3 regions of the Streptomyces sp. 142MFCol3.1 genome follow, and region 1 is predicted to be linked to each of the others. Evidence: riboswitches for the same ligand, from Rfam matches in the RefSeq annotation. Region 1 holds a riboswitch; each other region holds the start of a gene.
What was found. A riboswitch is a leader RNA that binds a small molecule or an ion and turns the genes downstream of it on or off. The one in region 1 is predicted to bind thiamine pyrophosphate.

Region 1 (6,018 bases):
GTGACGACCAGGTCGTCCAGCGCGTACGCCATGCCGGGGACCAGGCCCGACGGGGGCGGCACGTCCGCGTGCAGGTGCTGGTAGAGCACCTGGGCGGGAGAATCCCCGGAGTGCGGCTTGGCGCCGGTGAGCATCTCGTACAGGACGACGCCGCAGGCGTAGACGTCGACGCGGGTGTCGGCCGTGCCGTGCTCGATCTGCTCGGGGGCGAGGTACGACACGGTGCCGAGGACCGTGCCCGTCGTGTTCGTCACCGTGTCCACGGCCCGGACGAGGCCGAAGTCCGCCACCTTGACCCGGCCGTCGTCCCCTATGAGGACGTTCTCCGGCTTCATGTCCCGGTGCACGAATCCGGCCCGGTGCGCGGCGCCGAGCGCGGCGAGCACCGGCTCCAGGATGTCCAGCGCCGCCCGCGGCTGGAGCGCGCCCCGGTCGCGCAGCACGTCGCGCAGGGTGCAGCCGGCGACGTACTCCATCGCCAGGTAGACGTACGACCCGTCCGCTCCCTGGTCGAAGACCTGCACCACATTGGGGTGCGCGAGCCGCGCCACCGACTTGGCCTCGCGGATGAACCGTTCGACGAACGAGCCGTCGGCGGCCAGCGTCGGGTGCATCACCTTGAGCGCGAGCACGCGGTCGAGGCGGGTGTCCAGGGCCCGGTAGACCGTGGCCATCCCGCCGACCGCGATCCGCGCCTCGACGCGGTAGCGGCCGTCGAGCACCTGCCCGACAAGCGGGTCGTGAAGGGTCGTATCCACGCAGGTGAGTGTACGAGCCGCCACTGTCACGACGACCCGTTCGGCCGATACCGGGGCGGGACTGCAGCCGAGCTGTGACGCGCGGCGTACGCACGCGCGCGCCGCTCTCGCACAGGCGTCCGGTACGGGGTGGGGGTATCCGCGCGAGGGGCCGTTCCGTCAGAAGGCCGGACGCTCGGGATCCAGTCGTGCCATGCCCTCCGTGGGGGACGACGCCTCGGCGAAGTGACGGCGCGGGATGCGGCCGGCGCGGAAGGCGAGGCGTCCCGCCTCCACCGCGTGCCGCATCCCCTCCGCCATCAGCACGGGCTCCTGCGCCCGCGTCACGGCCGAGGCGAGCATCACACCCGAGCACCCCAGCTCCATGGCGAGCGCCGCGTCGGAGGCGGTCCCGGCGCCCGCGTCCAGGATGACCGGCACGCGCGCGTGCTCGGTGATCAACTGGAAGTTGTGCGGGTTGCGGATGCCGAGCCCGGAGCCGATGGGCGAGCCGAGCGGCATGATCGCGGCGCAGCCGACGTCCTCCAGCTTCCGCGCGAGCACGGGGTCGTCGTTCGTGTACGGGAGCACGGTGAACCCGTCGTCGACCAGGGTCTCCGCGGCGTCCAGCAGCTCGATCGGGTCGGGCAGCAGCGTGCGCTCGTCGGCGATGACCTCCAGTTTGACCAGGTCGGTGCCGAGCGCCTCGCGCGCGAGACGGGCGGTCAGCACGGCCTCGCCCGCGGTGAAGCAGCCCGCCGTGTTCGGCAGCACGCGAATGCCGAGCCGGTCGAGCACGGACAGGACGGAGCCGTGCACGGACGCGTCCACACGCCGCATCGCGACGGTCGTCAGCTCCGTGCCGGACGCCACGAGCGAGCGCTCCAGGACGTCGAGGCTGGGTGCCCCGCCCGTCCCCATGATCAGCCGGGACGAGAAGGACGTACCACCGAGGACCAGGGCATCGTCGGCCATCGGTCAGCCTCCCTGGACGGCGGTGAGGACTTCGACGCGGTCTCCCTCGGCCAGCGGCGTGAGCGGCCACTGCGTGCGCGGGACGACCGTTTCGTTGAGCGCGGCCGCCACCCCGGAGGGGGCGGCGGTGAGCGTGGCGACGAGCGCGTCGAGAGCGGTCCCCGCGGCGATCTGCCGCCGCACGCCGTTGACGAAGATGTTCATGCCGGCTGCTCCGTGAGGGCGGCGGCGAAGCGCCGCGGGGTGAAGGGGCGGGCCACGTCGGGAAGTTCGCCCGTGGTCAGGACGTGCGCCATGGCGTCACCGGTGACCGGGGTGAGCAGCACGCCGTTGCGGTAGTGGCCGGTGGCCAGCAGGAGGCCGTCCAGGCCGGTCGGGCCGATCAGCGGCGCGTTGTCCGGCGAGCCGGGGCGCAGCCCGGCGCGCGTCTCGGTGAGCGGCAGTTCGGTGATGCCGGGCACCAGCTCGTGCGCGTCGCGCAGCAGCTCGTACACACCGCCCGCGGTCACCGTGGTGTCCCAGCCCAGCTCCTCGCTGGTCGCGCCCACGACGAGCTCGCCGCTCTCCCGCGGCACCAGATAGACCTGGCTGCCCCGGACGACCGCACGGACCGTGCGGCTCAGGAACGGCGCGTACCGTTTCGGCACCGTCAGCCGCAGCACCTGCCCCTTCACGGGCCGCACGGGCGGCAGCACATCGTCGGGCACGCCCGCCAGACGCCCGCTCAGGCTCCCCGCGGCGAGCACCACCTGGCCCGCGGACAGTTCGGTGCCGTCCGTGGTCACGGCTCCCACGGCCCTGCCGCCTTCGACCCGCAGGCGCTCCGCCCACGTGCGGAGGAACACCACGTCGGCCCGCTCGCAGGCCGCGACCAGGGCGCCGGCGAGCCGGCGGGGGTCGATCTGGTGGTCGCCGTCGACCCGCAGGCCGCCGCGCACGCCGGGCGCGAGCATCGGCTCCAGACGGCGGCACTCACGGCCGCTCAGCCACTCCGACTCCAGCCCCGACCGGCGTTGCAGGGCGTGCAGTTCGCGCAGATGGGCGCGGTCGTCGGCGTCCAGGGCGACGGCGAGCGTGCCGCACCGGCGGTACCCCACGTCCTGGCCGCTCGCCTCGGTGAGTTCGGCGGCGAAGTCCGGATAACGGCGCGCCGAGGCCAGGTTGAGGCCCAGCAGGGTCTGCTCGCCGTAGTGCAGTTCGGTGACGGCGGCGAGCATTCCGGCCGCGACCTGCGCGGCCCCGCCGCCGGGCTCGGGGTCCACGATCGCGGTGGCCAGCCCGCGTTGCGCGGCCCGCCAGGCCGTGACCAGGCCGATGATCCCGCCCCCGATGACCAGGACGTCGGGCGTTCGTGACGACATGGGCGTCCAGCCCCTCCCTTCGCCGGCATGACCCGGATCAGGTTCGTACGGTCGGAGGCCGCCCAGCCTCCCTCTCAGCCCGGTGCGTCCGGGCTCCCGCGAGTGCTTTACGTTGGCCACCCTAGCCCTCCGTCACATGTCTCAGTAAGGGAGCCTCCGCCCATGGCCCGATCGCTCGACGGTGTCGTTCTCGCCCCTGTCGCCGACCAGGCACCGGGGCAGGTGGGCACCCGCACCCGCTTCGTCTACCACGAGCGGAACGGGGAGATCTGGGCCGAGTACGCGGGCGGCGATGTGGTACGCGGCCACCTCGTGGGTACCCGTGAGGGTGACCGTCTCGACTTCCGGTACGTACAGCTGGGGCGTACCGGCGGCACATCGTCGGGCCACTGCGTCTCCCGCGTGGTGGAGCTGCCCGACGGGCGGCTGCGCCTGGAGGAGACCTGGGAGTGGGAGTCGCAGGCGGGCAGCGGGACGAGCACGGTGGAGGAGGTCGCCCGGGTGGAGCATTCGCCGGCGGCGGACGAGCCGGTGTGGAACAGCTCACTGAGCACGTCCGCTGACTGACGAATCGTCAGGTGTCTATGGTGATCAGGTGAGCGAGCAGACGCAGGAGCGTACGAAGCGGCGGGTCGTCGTCGTGGGCGCGGGCATGGCCGGTGTCCAGACCGCGGTCGCCCTGCGCGAACAGGGTTTCACCGGCAGCGTCACCCTCATCGGCGCGGAGCCCCATCAGCCGTACGACCGGCCGCCGCTGTCCAAGGCCGTGCTGCTCGGCAAGTCCGAGGGTTCGGCCTTCGACGTCGACTTCGAGGCGCTGGACATCGAGCTCCAGCTCGGCTGCGAGGCGCTCGGCGTCCGCCCCGCCGACCACGAGCTGGACACCGAGGCGGGTCCGGTCCGGTACGACGTCCTGGTCATCGCGACCGGCGCGGAACCGATCCGGCTGCCCGGCGCCGAAGGGGTGCCCGGCGTCCATCTGCTGCGCACCCTCGACGACGCGGAACGGCTGCGTCCCGTCCTCGCCCGGCAGCACGACATCGTGGTCGTCGGGGCCGGCTGGATCGGCGCCGAGTTCGCCACGGCGGCGCGCGAGGCCGGCTGCAGGGTGACGGTCGTGGAGGCCGCCGACCGCCCTCTCGCCGGGGCGCTGCCCGCCGAAGTGGCCGCGCCGATGGCCGCCTGGTACGCGGACAGCGGGGCCGAGCTGCGCACCCACGCGCGCGTGGAGCGTGTCGAGCCTGGTGCCGTGGTGCTGGACGACGGCTCCCGGGTGCCCGCGGGCGCCGTGGTCGTCGGTGTCGGCGCCCGTCCGGCCACCGCGTGGCTCGCCGGCTCCGGCATCGAGCTGGGCGCCCATCGCGAGATCGTGGCCGACGACCACCTGCGCACCTCCCTGCCGGACGTCTACGCGGTCGGCGACTGCGCCTCCTTCCCGTCGGGCCGGTACGAGGACCGCCTCCTGGTCCACCACTGGGACAACGCCCTCCAGGGCCCGCGCACGGTCGCCGCGAACATCATCGGCGAGGCCCCCGCCGCGTACGACCCGGTCCCGTACTTCTGGTCCGAGCAGTTCGGCCGCTTCGTCCAGTACGTCGGGCACCACGCCCCCGACGACACGACCGTCTGGCGCGGCGACCCGTCCGGCACCGCGTGGACGGTCTGCTGGCTCCGCGACACCCGCCTGGTGGCCCTCCTGGCGGTGGGCCGCCCGAGGGATCTCGCCCAGGGCCGCAGGCTGATCGAGGCGGGCGCCGAGATGAGTCCGGAGCTCCTGGCGGATCCGGCCAGGCCCCTGAAGTCGGCGACCGCCTGACCGGACGGCCGCACCGGAGGCGAGCGGAGGCGCCGGGAGAGGCGCCGGGGCGGAGTTCTCGGGGCACGGCGGTCGCGCCTCGGCCTTCCGGCGGAGTGGCCGGACGCAGGGCGACACCCGGCGCGCGGCGGGTCGCCGGGGGTGCCGCAGGCGCGGGAGCCCGGGGCCGAACGGCGTGCGCGGAGCCATGGCGGAGCCGGACGGGGCGCGCGCCCGGACGGTGCCCGGGTACCGAGTGTCAGTCCGGGATGGCAGGCTTGTCCCGTGACCGAGATTGACGCAAAGATCGATGCTCTCGTCCCCGCCTGGCTCACCCTCCCCGACATCGCCGAACAGCTCGGCGTCGAGGTGACCCGCGTGCGGCAGCTGGTCAAGGAGGGCCAGCTGATCGCCGTACGCCGTGGTGAGAACCGCGCGCTGCACGTCCCCGCCGCCTTCATCGACGGGGACAAAGTGGTCAAGGGCCTTTCCGGCACCCTGACGCTGCTGCGGGACGACGGCTTCACCGACGAAGAGATGCTGGAGTGGCTCTTCACTCCCGACCCGACCCTGCCGGGTACTCCCGCGCAGGCCCTGAGCGAGAATCGCGGCACGGAGGTGAAGCGCCGCGCCCAGGCGCTCGCCGTCTGACCTGAACCGACCGTCCGGCGTACGGACCGCGGACCGCCAGCCCCTGGCCCCGTGGTCCGTACGCACCGACCACGGGGGACACACGCATGCCCGAGAACGCCGCGACCACCGCGCGCGCCCAGCTCGCCGACGCCCGTCTCTACCTCTGCACGGACGCCCGCAAGCGCCAGGGCGACCTCGCCGAGTTCCTCGACGCGGCTCTGGCGGGCGGCGTCGACATCGTGCAGCTGCGTGACAAGGGCATGGAGGCGGCCGAGGAACTGGAGCACCTCCAGGTCTTCGCGGAGGCCTGCGCCCGGCACGGCAAGCTCCTCGCGGTCAACGACCGGGCCGATGTGGCCCACGCCGCCCGTGCCGACGTGCTCCACCTGGGGCAGGGCGACCTTCCGGTCCCGGCGGCCCGCGCCGTCCTCGGCGACGACGTGCTGATAGGCCGTTCCACGCACGCCGAGTCCGAGGCTTCGGCCGCCGCCGTCCAGGAGGGCGTGGACTACTTCTG
Region 2 (6,018 bases), on a different contig from region 1:
GGAGGGAAGGGCCGCTCGGCAGGAACCTCGTCGGATCAGTCCGCGATCGGCAGATAGACCCGGTTGCCGCTGGACGCGAACTCCTTCGACTTCTGGAGCATCCCCTCGGCGATCTCCTCCGGAGAAGCCCCCTCGGCCGCCGCGCCACCGAATCGCTCGGTGATGTTCTGGCTGATCTTCATCGAGCAGAACTTCGGCCCGCACATGGAGCAGAAGTGGGCCGTCTTGGCGGGCTCGGCCGGCAGCGTCTCGTCGTGGAACTCGCGTGCCGTGTCCGGGTCGAGCGCCAGGTTGAACTGATCCTCCCACCGGAACTCGAAGCGGGCGTCGGACAGCGCGTCGTCCCACTCCTGTGCACCCGGGTGCCCCTTGGCGAGGTCGGCGGCATGAGCGGCGATCTTGTAGGTGATGACACCGGTCTTGACGTCGTCGCGGTTGGGCAGGCCCAGGTGCTCCTTGGGTGTGACGTAGCAGAGCATGGCCGTGCCCCACCAGGCGATCATCGCGGCGCCGATACCGGAGGTGATGTGGTCGTACGCCGGCGCGACGTCCGTGGTCAGCGGGCCGAGCGTATAGAACGGAGCCTCATCGCAGATCTCCTGCTGAAGGTCGATGTTCTCCTTGATCTTGTGCATCGGGACATGTCCCGGGCCCTCGATCATGGTCTGAACATTGAAACGCTTGGCGACCGTGTTGAGTTCCCCGAGCGTGCGCAACTCCGCGAACTGCGCCTCGTCGTTGGCGTCCGCGATCGAGCCCGGACGAAGGCCGTCGCCCAGCGAGTACGTGACGTCGTACGCGGCGAGGATCTCGCAGAGCTCCTCGAAGTTCTCGTACAGGAACGACTCCTTGTGGTGCGCGAGGCACCACGCGGCCATGATGGAGCCGCCGCGCGAGACGATGCCGGTCTTGCGGTTCGCGGTGAGCGGCACATACGGCAGCCGCACACCCGCGTGGACGGTCATGTAGTCCACGCCCTGCTCAGCCTGCTCGATGACCGTGTCCTTGTAGATGTCCCAGGTCAGTTCCTCGGCGCGGCCGTCGACCTTCTCCAGTGCCTGGTAGAGCGGCACGGTGCCGATGGGCACGGGGGAGTTGCGCAGCACCCACTCGCGGGTGGTGTGGATGTTGCGGCCGGTGGACAGGTCCATGACCGTGTCCGCGCCCCAGCGGGTCGCCCAGGTCATCTTCTCGACCTCCTCCTCGATGGAGGAAGTGACCGCCGAATTGCCGATGTTGGCGTTGACCTTCACCAGGAACCGCTTGCCGATGATCATCGGCTCGATCTCCGGGTGGTTGACGTTCGCGGGAAGCACCGCGCGCCCCGCGGCGATCTCCTCGCGTACGGCCTCGGGCTCGACGTTCTCGCGGACCGCCACGAACTCCATCTCGGGCGTGATCTCGCCCCGGCGGGCGTACGCGAGCTGCGTGACCGCCTGCCCGTCCCGGCCCCGGCGCGGCTGCCGCGGCCTGCCGGGGAAGACGGCGTCGAGGTTGCGCAGGCCCCCGCGCGTTGAGGTGTGCTTGATCCCGTCGTCCTCGGGACGGACGGGGCGGCCCGCGTATTCCTCGGTGTCGCCGCGGGCGATGATCCAGTTCTCCCGCAGGGGCGCCAGACCCCTGCGCACATCGGTGTCGACGGTTGGATCGGTGTACGGGCCGGAGGTGTCGTACAACGTGACGGACTGCCCGTTGGTGAGGTGCACCTGACGGACCGGCACCCGTACGTCGGGGCGCGGACCCCCGACGTACCCCTTGTGCCAGCCGATGGACTTCCCGGCCTCGCCGTTCGAGGACGGGGAAGGAGCCCCGTCCGTCTGGCTGGAGGCAGGCGTGCGTACGTCCTTGTCGGTCATGAGACCTACTCCCTACGCCGGCATTACCCGGTAACAGGTTCGGCGGTCGACGCAGCGGCTTCCGTCCGTCGATGTTTCATGTGAAACATCGCTGAGGCGGAGGTCAGCGCCCTCTCAGCCCGGTGCTCCGAGCTCCCGCGTGTGCAAAGGTGCCTCCACGCTAGCGTCATATCTGGCGCGGTGAACAGAGGGCCCCTGCCGCTCTTGCGATGATCGGTCGGTGACCACGACGCAGCAGTCCCCGTTCCCACCGTCCGAGCCGCCCCGCGGTGCAGGCTCCGGCGACGGCCACCGGCATGGCTCCGGTGACGGCTCCGGACTCGGATCCGACGGTGGCCGTGGACCAGGCGCCGGCCATGGCCACGGTCCCGGCAACGGGCGCGGCGGCGGTCCGGGTGACGGCCACGGCAACAGTCCTGACGGAGGGCACGCACACGGCCCCGGCGGAGGCCACGGCCACTCGCACAGTCACAGCCACAGCCCGGCCGCGCCCGTCTCACGCCACCTGCGCAAGGTCATCGCCGCGGTGCTGATCCCCTTCGCGGCAGCGGTCGTTGTGGGTCTCCTGGTGCTCTGGCCCGGTGGCGCTCCGTCCCACGAGCGGACCGGCGTCGGCTTCGACCGGCAGACACAACAGGCGACGGTCACCCAGGTCGACGAAGTGGACTGCAAGTCGGTGAACGCCGCGGGGCAGGCGCCGACCGGCGACAACTCCACCGCCCAGGGTTCGTCCACGCAGCAGCGGGCGAAGGGAGGGTGCAAGAAGGCCACGATCCGGATCGACACCGGCAAGGACAAGGGCCGCACGTTCACGGAGATCGTCCAGCCCGACCAGACACGGCAGTTGCACGAGGGACAGAAGGTCGTCGTCGCGTACGAGCCGTCCGCGCCGAAGGACCTCCAGTACTCGGTCACCGACGTCAACCGGAAGTTCCCCCTGACCCTGCTGGCCGGGATCTTCGCGATCGTCGTAGTGGTCGTGGGCCGGATGCGCGGCGTCATGGCGCTGGTCGCGCTGGCCATCAGCTTCCTGATCCTGACGTTCTTCATCCTGCCGGCGATCCTGGAGGGCTCGAACCCGCTGATCGTGGCGGTCGTCGGCTCCAGCGCCATCATGCTGATCGCCCTCTACGTGTGTCATGGCCTCTCGGCCCGCACATCGGTGGCCGTCATCGGCACGCTGCTCTCGCTGGTGCTGATCGGTGTGCTCGGCTCGGCCTTCATCGGATGGGCGGCGCTGACCGGCAACACCGACGACAACACCGGCCTGATCCATGGCCTGTATCCGTCCATCGACATGAGCGGTCTGCTGCTCGCGGGCGTCATCATCGGTTCGCTCGGTGTCCTCGACGACGTGACCGTCACACAGACGTCCGCGGTCTGGGAGCTGCACGAGGCGAATCCGACGATGGGCTGGCGCGGCCTGTACCGCGCGGGCATCCGCATCGGCCGTGACCACATCGCGTCGGTCGTCAACACCCTCGTCCTCGCCTACGCGGGCGCCGCGCTGCCGCTGCTGCTGCTCTTCTCGATCGCGCAGAGCAGCGTGGCCACGGTGGCCAACAGCGAACTCGTCGCCGAGGAGATCGTGCGCACCCTGATCGGCTCGATCGGACTGGTCGCCTCCGTGCCGGTGACCACGGCGCTGGCCGCCCTGGTCGTGGCCGCCGACCGCCCCGAGGCCGCGCAGAGCGTGCCCGAGCCCGCCAGGGCCCGGACGCCGATGCGCGGCGGTGGCGGTCGCCGCCGTAAGCGCTGAGACCGTCGGCCGGCCGCACCGACGGTGAGGAAGCGTTACTCCACTTGAGGATGCGGATCAGCCCGCGCTCTGCTCCTCCGCCAGAATGCGGTCGAGGGCCTCGTCGAGATGCGTGTCGAAGCCCGCCTGCGCACGCTCCTGCCCGAGCGGCACCAGCTTGTCGGTGCGGTCGAGGAACGCGACGAGCGGCGCGGCGCCGGACCGGAACAGCGCGTGGTCACAACCCACCTGAAGGCGGATCAGGACCTCGCCGAGGGACTCCGGGTCGGCCGGCGCGATGCGCACATCACCGTCACCGCACGGGCGCCCCACACCGTCGATCAGCAATTCCCGTCCGAACGCCCAGGTCACCGGCGCATCGCCAGGCAGATGGAAGGTCAGCCGGACCGCGTACGGATCACAGGTCTCGTATCGCAGTTCCACAGGAATGCGGAAAGAGAGCTCCTCCGACACGAGGAAGCTCATCATGACCTCTGCCTGTACCGACTCGCGCATCGCCTACCCCGTCGTCTGCCGTCGCCCTGGCCAGGAATCGTCCCCCTGACACTGCTGGAATCTTGCAGAACGTGCACAAGAGATCACAAGGAGTGAGTTTTCAGATACTGATAGAGATCGCGAGTGTCCCTAGCATCCGGCCGATCTCACTCTGCAATCGGCGTGCGGCAGGTAGCAGCCGGTCTGCCTGATGGGAAGGGAGAGAAATGGCCATTGTCGCGGCCGTGCTGCCGGCGGTGATGGGGATAGCGGCGCAGACCGCGCCCAGCGCGTACTCCTGCCGCTCGACGACCGGCTCCATGCGCCCCGTCCGCTCCAGTCGCCGCAACAGGCTGTCGTTGTCACGCACCGTGTACGGGGTGATCGACTGCACCGGATAGCGGTCGAGGTGGTCGCGGCGGGCCTTGTCGTCCAACTGGGACAGCAGGCACTGACCGATCGCGTGGGCGTGGCCGGTCTCGCGGAAGTCGGCCCACTCCTCGACGGCGGGGGCGGCGGGGCTGTCGGCGACGCAGATGACGTCGATCTCGCCGTCCCGGTAGTTCGCGTAGTAGACGGGCACACCGATCTCATCGCGCCAGTGCGCCAGTGCGTCACTCATCGTGCTGCGACGTTTCTGCTGCGCTCCACTGCTGCTCAGCCGCTCGGCCGACTCTCCGAGGAAGAAGAGTCCCTTGTCCCGGCGCAGATAGCCCTCGTGGGCGAGGGTGCGCAGCAGGTGGTACGCCGTCGGCAGCGCGAGCCCGGCCTCCCGGGCCAGCTGCTTGGCGGGCGCCCCGTGCTCGCGTGAGGCCACCGCCTCCAGGAGCCGCATCGCGCGCTGCACCGAGCCGATAAGGGTGGTGGAGTTCGACTCCGCGGGCGGGTGCGCCGGCGGGAGGAGTGCGGCGCGGGTCTCGCCGGGGGTGGTCAGGGGCTGGGTCGGCGGAACGCGTGACGCCGTGGGTCCGCCCGACCGCTGGACGGGGGGAGCAGGTGATTCTGCGGGTGCGGTGTCAACCGTGGCCAAGGGGCACTCCCGAAGCGCGAGGGGAACCGCCCGTGCGGGGGAACACGGGAGGGGGCTGTGCGCTGCCCGCGGGGGTCGGCCCCGCGTCGAGCTCCGGACTTTAACCGTCTGTCACCGCTCGCAGACGGCCTCACCGGGAAACTTCCCTCGGGCGAGGGAACCTGGAGTTCCCTTTCCCGGCACACCCGTTACCCCCCGCTCACCCTCTCGCGTCTCACCAGTCGCTGCGGGACGACGAGCCCGCCATGAACTTCCGCACGATGTAGATCAGTCCGCCGACCAGCGCGACGAAGATCAGCAGCTTGAAGAGCAGGCCGATGACGAATCCGACGACGCTGGCTATCAGGCCGCCGAACACGACCAGGGCGATGACCGGCACCGCGACCCACTTCACCCACCACGGCATACCGCTGAAGATCTCTCGCATCGCCCTCGTCCTTACCTCTCTTCGCCCGTCGCCCCAAGTCCGGGGCCGTGATTCCGGGTTCTCCGATGTCCTGCTTCGATGCTAGGCCGGGAGAGACCCGTACAGGGACCTCGCATCCCTTGTCCTCCCCTGACCGTTCCCCTAGGGAACCCTGAGGCGGCGGTCAGCTCTCGGGCGGAGAGAACACCACCAGGACCCTCAGATCCTCGGTGATGTGGTGGAACTTGTGGGCGACGCCCGCGGGCACGTAGACGACGCTTCCGCGCGCCACCTGCGTGGTCTCCAGTCCGACCGTGATCGAGGCCCGTCCGCTCACCACGAAGTACACCTCGTCCTGCTGGTGCGGCTTCTGCGGGTCGAGCTCACCCGCGTCGAGCGCGTAGAGGCCGACCGACATGTTCCGCTCGCGCAGGAACTGCAGGTAGGCGCCTTCGTTGGCGGCGCGTTCCGCCTCCAGTTCGTCCAGCCGGAA
Region 3 (6,018 bases), on a different contig from region 1:
GAAGACGCCTTCGGACGAGCCGACCCCGTCGGCCTCCGAGAGCACCACCGCTCCCGCGACGACCGGTGACAACTCGCCGTCGCCCGCGACCGGTGACTCCAACCTCGCCGAGACCGGTGCGAACTCCAACACCGGCATGATCGCCGGTATCGCCGGCGCGCTCGTCGTGGTCGGCGGCGGAGCGGTCTTCTTCGGCATGCGCCGTCGCGCCTCGAAGACCAGCTGACGCACCACCGTACGCAGGTGTGGCCCGTCCCCTTCCCGGGGGCGGGCCACACGCGCGTCTGCGGGTCGCACGCGGTCTGCGGGCTTTCCGCGGGGCGGCCGACGGCGCAGGGGATCGGTGTCCGGGCGACGGCGCGCGGCGCACCCTACGCGCCGCCCGGCCCCCCGAGCACGGCGATCTCGGCGGCGTCGAACGCCACTCCGACCACGTCACCGGGCGCCGGCGCGTCGCGCAGCGCGCACGCCGCCTCGAGCCGCGGCGCGCCCTGCGGTTGCAGCTGTACGGCGACATGGGTGCCCCGGAAGGTGCGTGCGGCGACGGTGCAGCGCAGCCCGTCGGCGCGGTCCACGAGCCGTACGCCCGCGGGCCGTACGAGGAGCGTGCCGGCCCCCTGCCGGGAGCCCTGCGGGACCGGCACCTTGCCCCACGGCGTGTCCGCGGCCTCGCCGCTCACCGTCGCCTCGACGACGTTGTCGAAGCCGAGGAAGCGGGCCACGAAGGCGTCCGCGGGGCGCTGCCAGACCTCCAGCGGCGTACCGGACTGGGCGATGCGGCCGTCCCGCATCACCACGACCCGGTCGGCCAGCGCGAAGGCCTCGCCCTGGTCGTGCGTGACGGCCAGCACCGTCGTGCCCAACTCACCGAACAGCTGGCGCAGTTCGACGACGAGCCGCTCGCGCAGGGATCGGTCCAGCTGGCCGAGGGGCTCGTCCAGCATCAGCAGACGAGGGCGCGGGGCGAGCGCGCGGGCCAGCGCGACCCGCTGCTGCTCACCGCCGGACAGCTCCCCGACGGGCCTGGACGCGGCCCCCGGAAGGCCGACGAGCTCCAGCAACTCCCGTACCCGTGCGACCTGTTCACTCCTCGGTGCGCCATGCATCCGCAGCCCGAAAGCGACGTTGCCGCCCACGTCCCGCTGCGGGAACAGCTGGTGATCCTGGAACATCAGGCCCACGCCCCGCTTGTGCGCGGGGACACCGCCGAGATCCCGGCCGTCCAGGCACACCCGCCCGGCGTCCAGCACCTGAAGTCCCGCGACGACCCGGAGCAGTGTCGACTTGCCGCTGCCGCTCGGGCCCAGCACGCAGACGATCTCGTGCTCCGCCACGTCGAGACCGACGGCGTCGAGCGCGGCCCGCGCGCCGAAGCGCACGGTCGCGCCTGCGAGTTCGAGCATGGTCAGAACTCCCCCGTCCGGTCCGTCCGTACCCGCTCCAGGAGCAGCAGCGCCACCGCACACACCACCATCAAGATCGTCGAAAGGGCCATCGCCTGGCCGTAGTTGAGATCGCCCGCCCGCCCCAGCAGACGTGCCACCGCGACCGGCAGCGTCGGGTTGTCCGGCCGCGCGATGAACACGGTCGCCCCGAACTCGCCGAGCGACACGGCGAAGGCGAACCCGGCCGCGATCAGCAGCGCCCGCCGCACCAGCGGCAGGTCGACCTCGCGCCACACCCGCCAGGGCGAGGCCCCGAGCACGGCCGCCGCCTCGCGCAGCCGTCCGTCCACCGCCCGCAGCACGGGCAGCATCGTCCGCACCACGAAGGGGACCCCGACCAGCGCCTGCGCGAGTGGCACCAGGATCCAGCTGCTCCGCAGGTCCAACGGCGGTTCGTCGAGCGCGATGAGGAATCCGAAACCGACCGTCACGGCGGAGACGCCGAGCGGCAGCATGAGCAGCGCGTCGAAGCCCCGCACGAGACGGCCCGCGTCACGGCGGGTGAGGGCGGCGGCCGCCAGTCCGCCGATCACGACGGCGATCGCGGTGGCGGCGAGGGCGTACTCCAGCGAGGTGCCGATCGCCGTGACCGGCGCGACGAGGAAGGCACCTCCGTCGTCGGAGGCCAGCGCCCTGTAGTAGGCGAACCCATGGCCGCCCGGGGTGTCGAGCGAACGCTGGACGAGCACCCCGAGCGGGAGCACGAGCAGGCCGGCGACGCTCGCGAGCACTCCCCAGAGCAGCGCCCACTGGCCCGCTCCCCGCGGCCTGCGCACGGTCGTCTCCGGGGCCACCAGGCGCAGCGCGGTCTCCCGGCGCCGCACCGTCCCGGCGTGCACGGCGAGGATCGCGCCCACCGCCACGAACTGGATGAGCGTCAGCACCGCCGCGGTGGCGAGGTCGAAGATCTGCGAGGTCTGCCGGTAGATCTCGACTTCGAGGGTGGAGAAGGTGGGGCCGCCGAGGATCTGCACCACGCCGAAGGAGGTGAAGGTGAAGAGGAACACCATGAGCGCGGCGGCGGCCACGGCCGGGCTCAGCGCCGCAGACGTCACCTTGCGCCAGGCCGCGAACCGCGAGGCGCCGAGCATCCGCGCGGCCTCCTCCTGGCGGGGGTCGAGCTGCGCCCACAGCCCGCCGACGGTCCGTACGACGACCGCGTAGTTGAAGAAGACGTGCGCGAGCAGAATCGCCCAGACCGTGGTGTCGAGCCGCACGCCCCACAGCTCGTCGAGCAGGCCGCCTCGGCCGACCAGCGCCAGGAACGCCGTGCCGACGACGACGGTCGGCAGCACGAAGGGCACCGTCACCACGGCTCTGAGGACCTGCTTGCCCCTGAAATCGAAGCGCGCGAACACATACGCGCCAGGGAGCGCGATCAGCAGCGTGAGCGCCGTCGAGGCGAGCGCCTGCCAGGTGGTGAACCAGAGCACGTGCCGGACGTCGGACTGCGTGAGCACGTCCGCGATCCGCCCCAGCCTCCACTGCCCGTCGGTCTTCAGACCGCGGGCCACGATGGCGGCGACGGGGTAGGCGAAGAAGACGGCGAAGAACGCGACGGGCACGGCCATGAGGCCGAGCCGGGCCGCGTTCGCGCGCCCGCCGGCCCCGCGGCGTCGGCCGCGTCCCTCGCCTCCGAAGCCGCCGCCTCCGTGCCGCCCGCTCCCGGTCTCCCGGGGCGTCGGCGCCTTGGCCGCGGCTTCGGACGCGTCGGCTACTTCAGTACGAGCGAGGTCCACGACTTGACCCACTGGTCACGGTTGGCGGCGATCCTGTCGGGCGCCATGGTCTCGGGGTTCTTGGCCTGCGGGCCGTACCGGTCGAACTCCGCGGGCACCTGGGCGGCTTCCCGCACCGGGTAGACGAACATGTTCAGCGGCATGTCGTCCTGGAACTCCTCGGTGAGCATGAAGTCGATGAGCGCCCTGCCGCCCTTGGCGTTCTGGGCGTTGCTCAGCAGCCCCGCGTACTCGACCTGGCGGAAGCAGGTGCCGGTGGCGACCCCGGTGGGCGCCGTCTTCGGCTTCGGGCTGGCGTAGATCACCTCGGCGGGCGGGGACGAGGCGTACGAGACGACCAGCGGCCGGTCGCCCTCGGCCTTCTTGCCGCCGGCGGACCCGGAGAACTCCTCGTCGTAGGCCTGCTCCCAGCCGTCGACGACCTTCACGCCGTTGGCCTTGAGCTTCTTCCAGTAGTCCTGCCAGCCTCCCCCGTTCGAGCCGGAGGTGTCCCCGTCGCCGTACTTCGCGGCGGTGCCCAGCAGGAAGCCGAGGCCGGGCGAGGACGTGGACGCGTTCTCGGTGACGAGGAGGTTCTTGTACTCGGGCTTGATCAGGTCGTCGAAGGACTGCGGGGGCGTCAGCTTGTGCTCGCTGAAGTAGGCCTTGTCGTAGTTGACGCAGATGTCGCCCGAGTCGACGGGAGTGGCCCGGTGCTTGCCCTGATCGACGCGGTACCGCGGAAGCACCTGGTCCGATCCCTTCGCCTCGTACGGCTGGAAGAGCCCGTTGTCGAGGGCGCGGGAGAGCAGGGTGTTGTCGACGCCGAAGAAGACGTCGCCCTGCGGGTTGTCCTTGGTGAGGATCGCCTTGTTCACGGCCTGCCCGGCGTCACCGTCCTTGAGGACCCTGACCTTGTAGCCGGACTGCTTCTCGAAGTCCTTGAGCACGCTCTTCGACACGGCCCACGAGTCGTGGCTGACGAGCGTGACGGTCTTCGGGTCCGCCGAGCCGCCGCCGCCCGACGACCCGCACGCGGACAGCGTGACCAGGCCCAGGCCTACGGCCACGGCTGCGAACTTCCTGGTGGTGCTCACTGATTTCCTCCTGGGTGACCAGGAAGAGACGCGGCCCTGCCCGGGACCTCTGACAGTTCCCGGGCAGGGCGCAACAGCTTGAGTGGTGACCGAACTTCCTACCCAGAATGACCTGGGCAAGGTTCAGAGGGTCTGCGGTCTGTCCCGCACTCTCAGCGCTGTGGCGCTCCCCTGTCGGAATATGAAGATGTACGTACAGACCTCAGCGTACCGTCTGACGCCTGCGGGCCCGACGCGCGGTGACCGCGGGGCCGACGCCCGGCCTCCGGGGTCGTCGCGCGGCGGCCGGCGTGCCGCCCGGCGGCCCGCATCGTGGCGCGCCCGACCACCCGGATCGCGGCGCCCCGCGGCCCGGATCGTGGCGCGCCCGGTGGCCGGGCCGCCGTCGTGCCCGAGGTCTAACGCTCGGTGGCCGCGAGCTGTCCGCACGCCCCGTCGATCTCCTGACCGCGGGTGTCCCGGACGGTCACCGGCACGCCGTGGGCGGCGATCGCATCGACGAACGCCTTCTCGTCCTCGGGCCGCGAGGCGGTCCACTTCGATCCCGGGGTCGGGTTCAGCGGGATGAGGTTGACGTGCACCGGCTTGCCCTTGAGCAGCCGCCCGAGCCGGTCACCGCGCCATGCCTGGTCGTTGATGTCGCGGATGAGGGCGTACTCGATGGACAGACGGCGCCCGGACTTGGCCGCGTACTCCCAGCCGGCGTCCAGCACCTCGCGCACCTTCCACCGCGTGTTGACGGGCACGAGCGTGTCGCGCAGCTCGTCGTCGGGTGCGTGCAGCGAGATGGCCAGCCGGCACTTGAAGCCCTCGTCGGCGAACCGGTGGATGGCGGGGACCAGTCCCACCGTCGACACGGTGATGCCGCGCTGCGAGAGTCCGAGCCCGTCCGGCTCGGGGTCGGTGAGGGCACGGATCGCTCCGACCACCCGCTTGTAGTTGGCGAGCGGCTCGCCCATGCCCATGAAGACGATGTTGCTCAGCCGCGCCGGGCCGCCCGGGATCTCACCCTCCCTGAGGGCGCGCATGCCGTCCACGATCTGGTGCACGATCTCGCCGGTCGACAGGTTCCGGTCGAGGCCGGCCTGGCCGGTGGCGCAGAACGGGCAGTTCATCCCGCAGCCGGCCTGGGAGCTGATGCACATGGTCACCCGGTCCGGGTACCGCATCAGCACGGACTCGACGAGCGTGCCGTCGAAGAGCCGCCACAGGGTCTTGCGGGTGGTGTCCTGGTCGGTGGACAGGTGCCGCACGACGGTCATCAGCTCGGGAAGCAGCGCTTCCTGGAGCTTGCCGCGCGACGCGGCCGGGATGTCCGTCCACTCCGCGGGGTCGTGCGCGAACCGCGCGAAGTAGTGCTGCGAGAGCTGCTTGGCGCGAAACGGCTTCTCGCCGATGGCGGCGACAGCCTCTTTGCGCTCGGCGGGCGTGAGATCGGCAAGGTGCCGCGGCGGCTTCTTGGCTCCGCGCGGGGCAACGAAAGTGAGTTCTCCGGGCTTCGGCATAACCCTTTCAGTGTCGCAGATCAACTCCACCGGCCCAGGCCAGAGCGGGGTGGGGGCGGTCACCCATGGGTGCCGTCTGTCAGCCTTGGTCGACCTCGCACGGCCCGGGGACGGACCAGGGCCCGACTGCCGTGATCACTGCTGAAGCAGTTCGATCCACCCCGAGCGATGCACGGTCGTCGACTGCTACCACCGTCCGTAGTCGTGGATGCGAGGGAGATCAGCGAAACAGCTGCGGCGCCGAGCAGGTCTC

Region 2: another riboswitch for thiamine pyrophosphate. It lies ahead of thiC (phosphomethylpyrimidine synthase ThiC); the one in region 1 lies ahead of thiO (glycine oxidase ThiO).
Region 3: another riboswitch for thiamine pyrophosphate. It lies ahead of H305_RS0123065 (thiamine ABC transporter substrate-binding protein); the one in region 1 lies ahead of thiO (glycine oxidase ThiO).

What each region holds. Positions count from the first base shown of each region.
Region 1 is NZ_AUKV01000019.1:164,562-170,579, reverse strand. It holds gene pknB (Stk1 family PASTA domain-containing Ser/Thr kinase) at 1-758, opposite strand, end outside; gene H305_RS0127245 (thiazole synthase) at 918-1,712, opposite strand; gene thiS (sulfur carrier protein ThiS) at 1,716-1,916, opposite strand; gene thiO (glycine oxidase ThiO) at 1,913-3,073, opposite strand; TPP riboswitch at 3,071-3,183, opposite strand; gene H305_RS47185 (hypothetical protein) at 3,236-3,640, shown strand; gene H305_RS0127225 (NAD(P)/FAD-dependent oxidoreductase) at 3,669-4,889, shown strand; gene H305_RS0127220 (Rv2175c family DNA-binding protein) at 5,154-5,519, shown strand; gene thiE (thiamine phosphate synthase) at 5,606-6,018, shown strand, end outside.
Region 2 is NZ_AUKV01000026.1:54,454-60,471, forward strand. It holds gene thiC (phosphomethylpyrimidine synthase ThiC) at 36-1,856, opposite strand; TPP riboswitch at 1,849-2,005, opposite strand; gene H305_RS0132145 (YibE/F family protein) at 2,077-3,615, shown strand; gene H305_RS0132150 (SsgA family sporulation/cell division regulator) at 3,673-4,110, opposite strand; gene H305_RS0132155 (IclR family transcriptional regulator) at 4,211-5,119, opposite strand; gene H305_RS0132160 (DUF5326 family protein) at 5,334-5,546, opposite strand; gene H305_RS0132165 (cupin domain-containing protein) at 5,710-6,018, opposite strand, start outside.
Region 3 is NZ_AUKV01000015.1:132,046-138,063, reverse strand. It holds gene H305_RS0123080 (LAETG motif-containing sortase-dependent surface protein) at 1-226, shown strand, start outside; gene H305_RS0123075 (ABC transporter ATP-binding protein) at 372-1,403, opposite strand; gene H305_RS0123070 (ABC transporter permease) at 1,406-3,016, opposite strand; gene H305_RS0123065 (thiamine ABC transporter substrate-binding protein) at 3,160-4,260, opposite strand; TPP riboswitch at 4,338-4,443, opposite strand; gene rlmN (23S rRNA (adenine(2503)-C(2))-methyltransferase RlmN) at 4,659-5,765, opposite strand.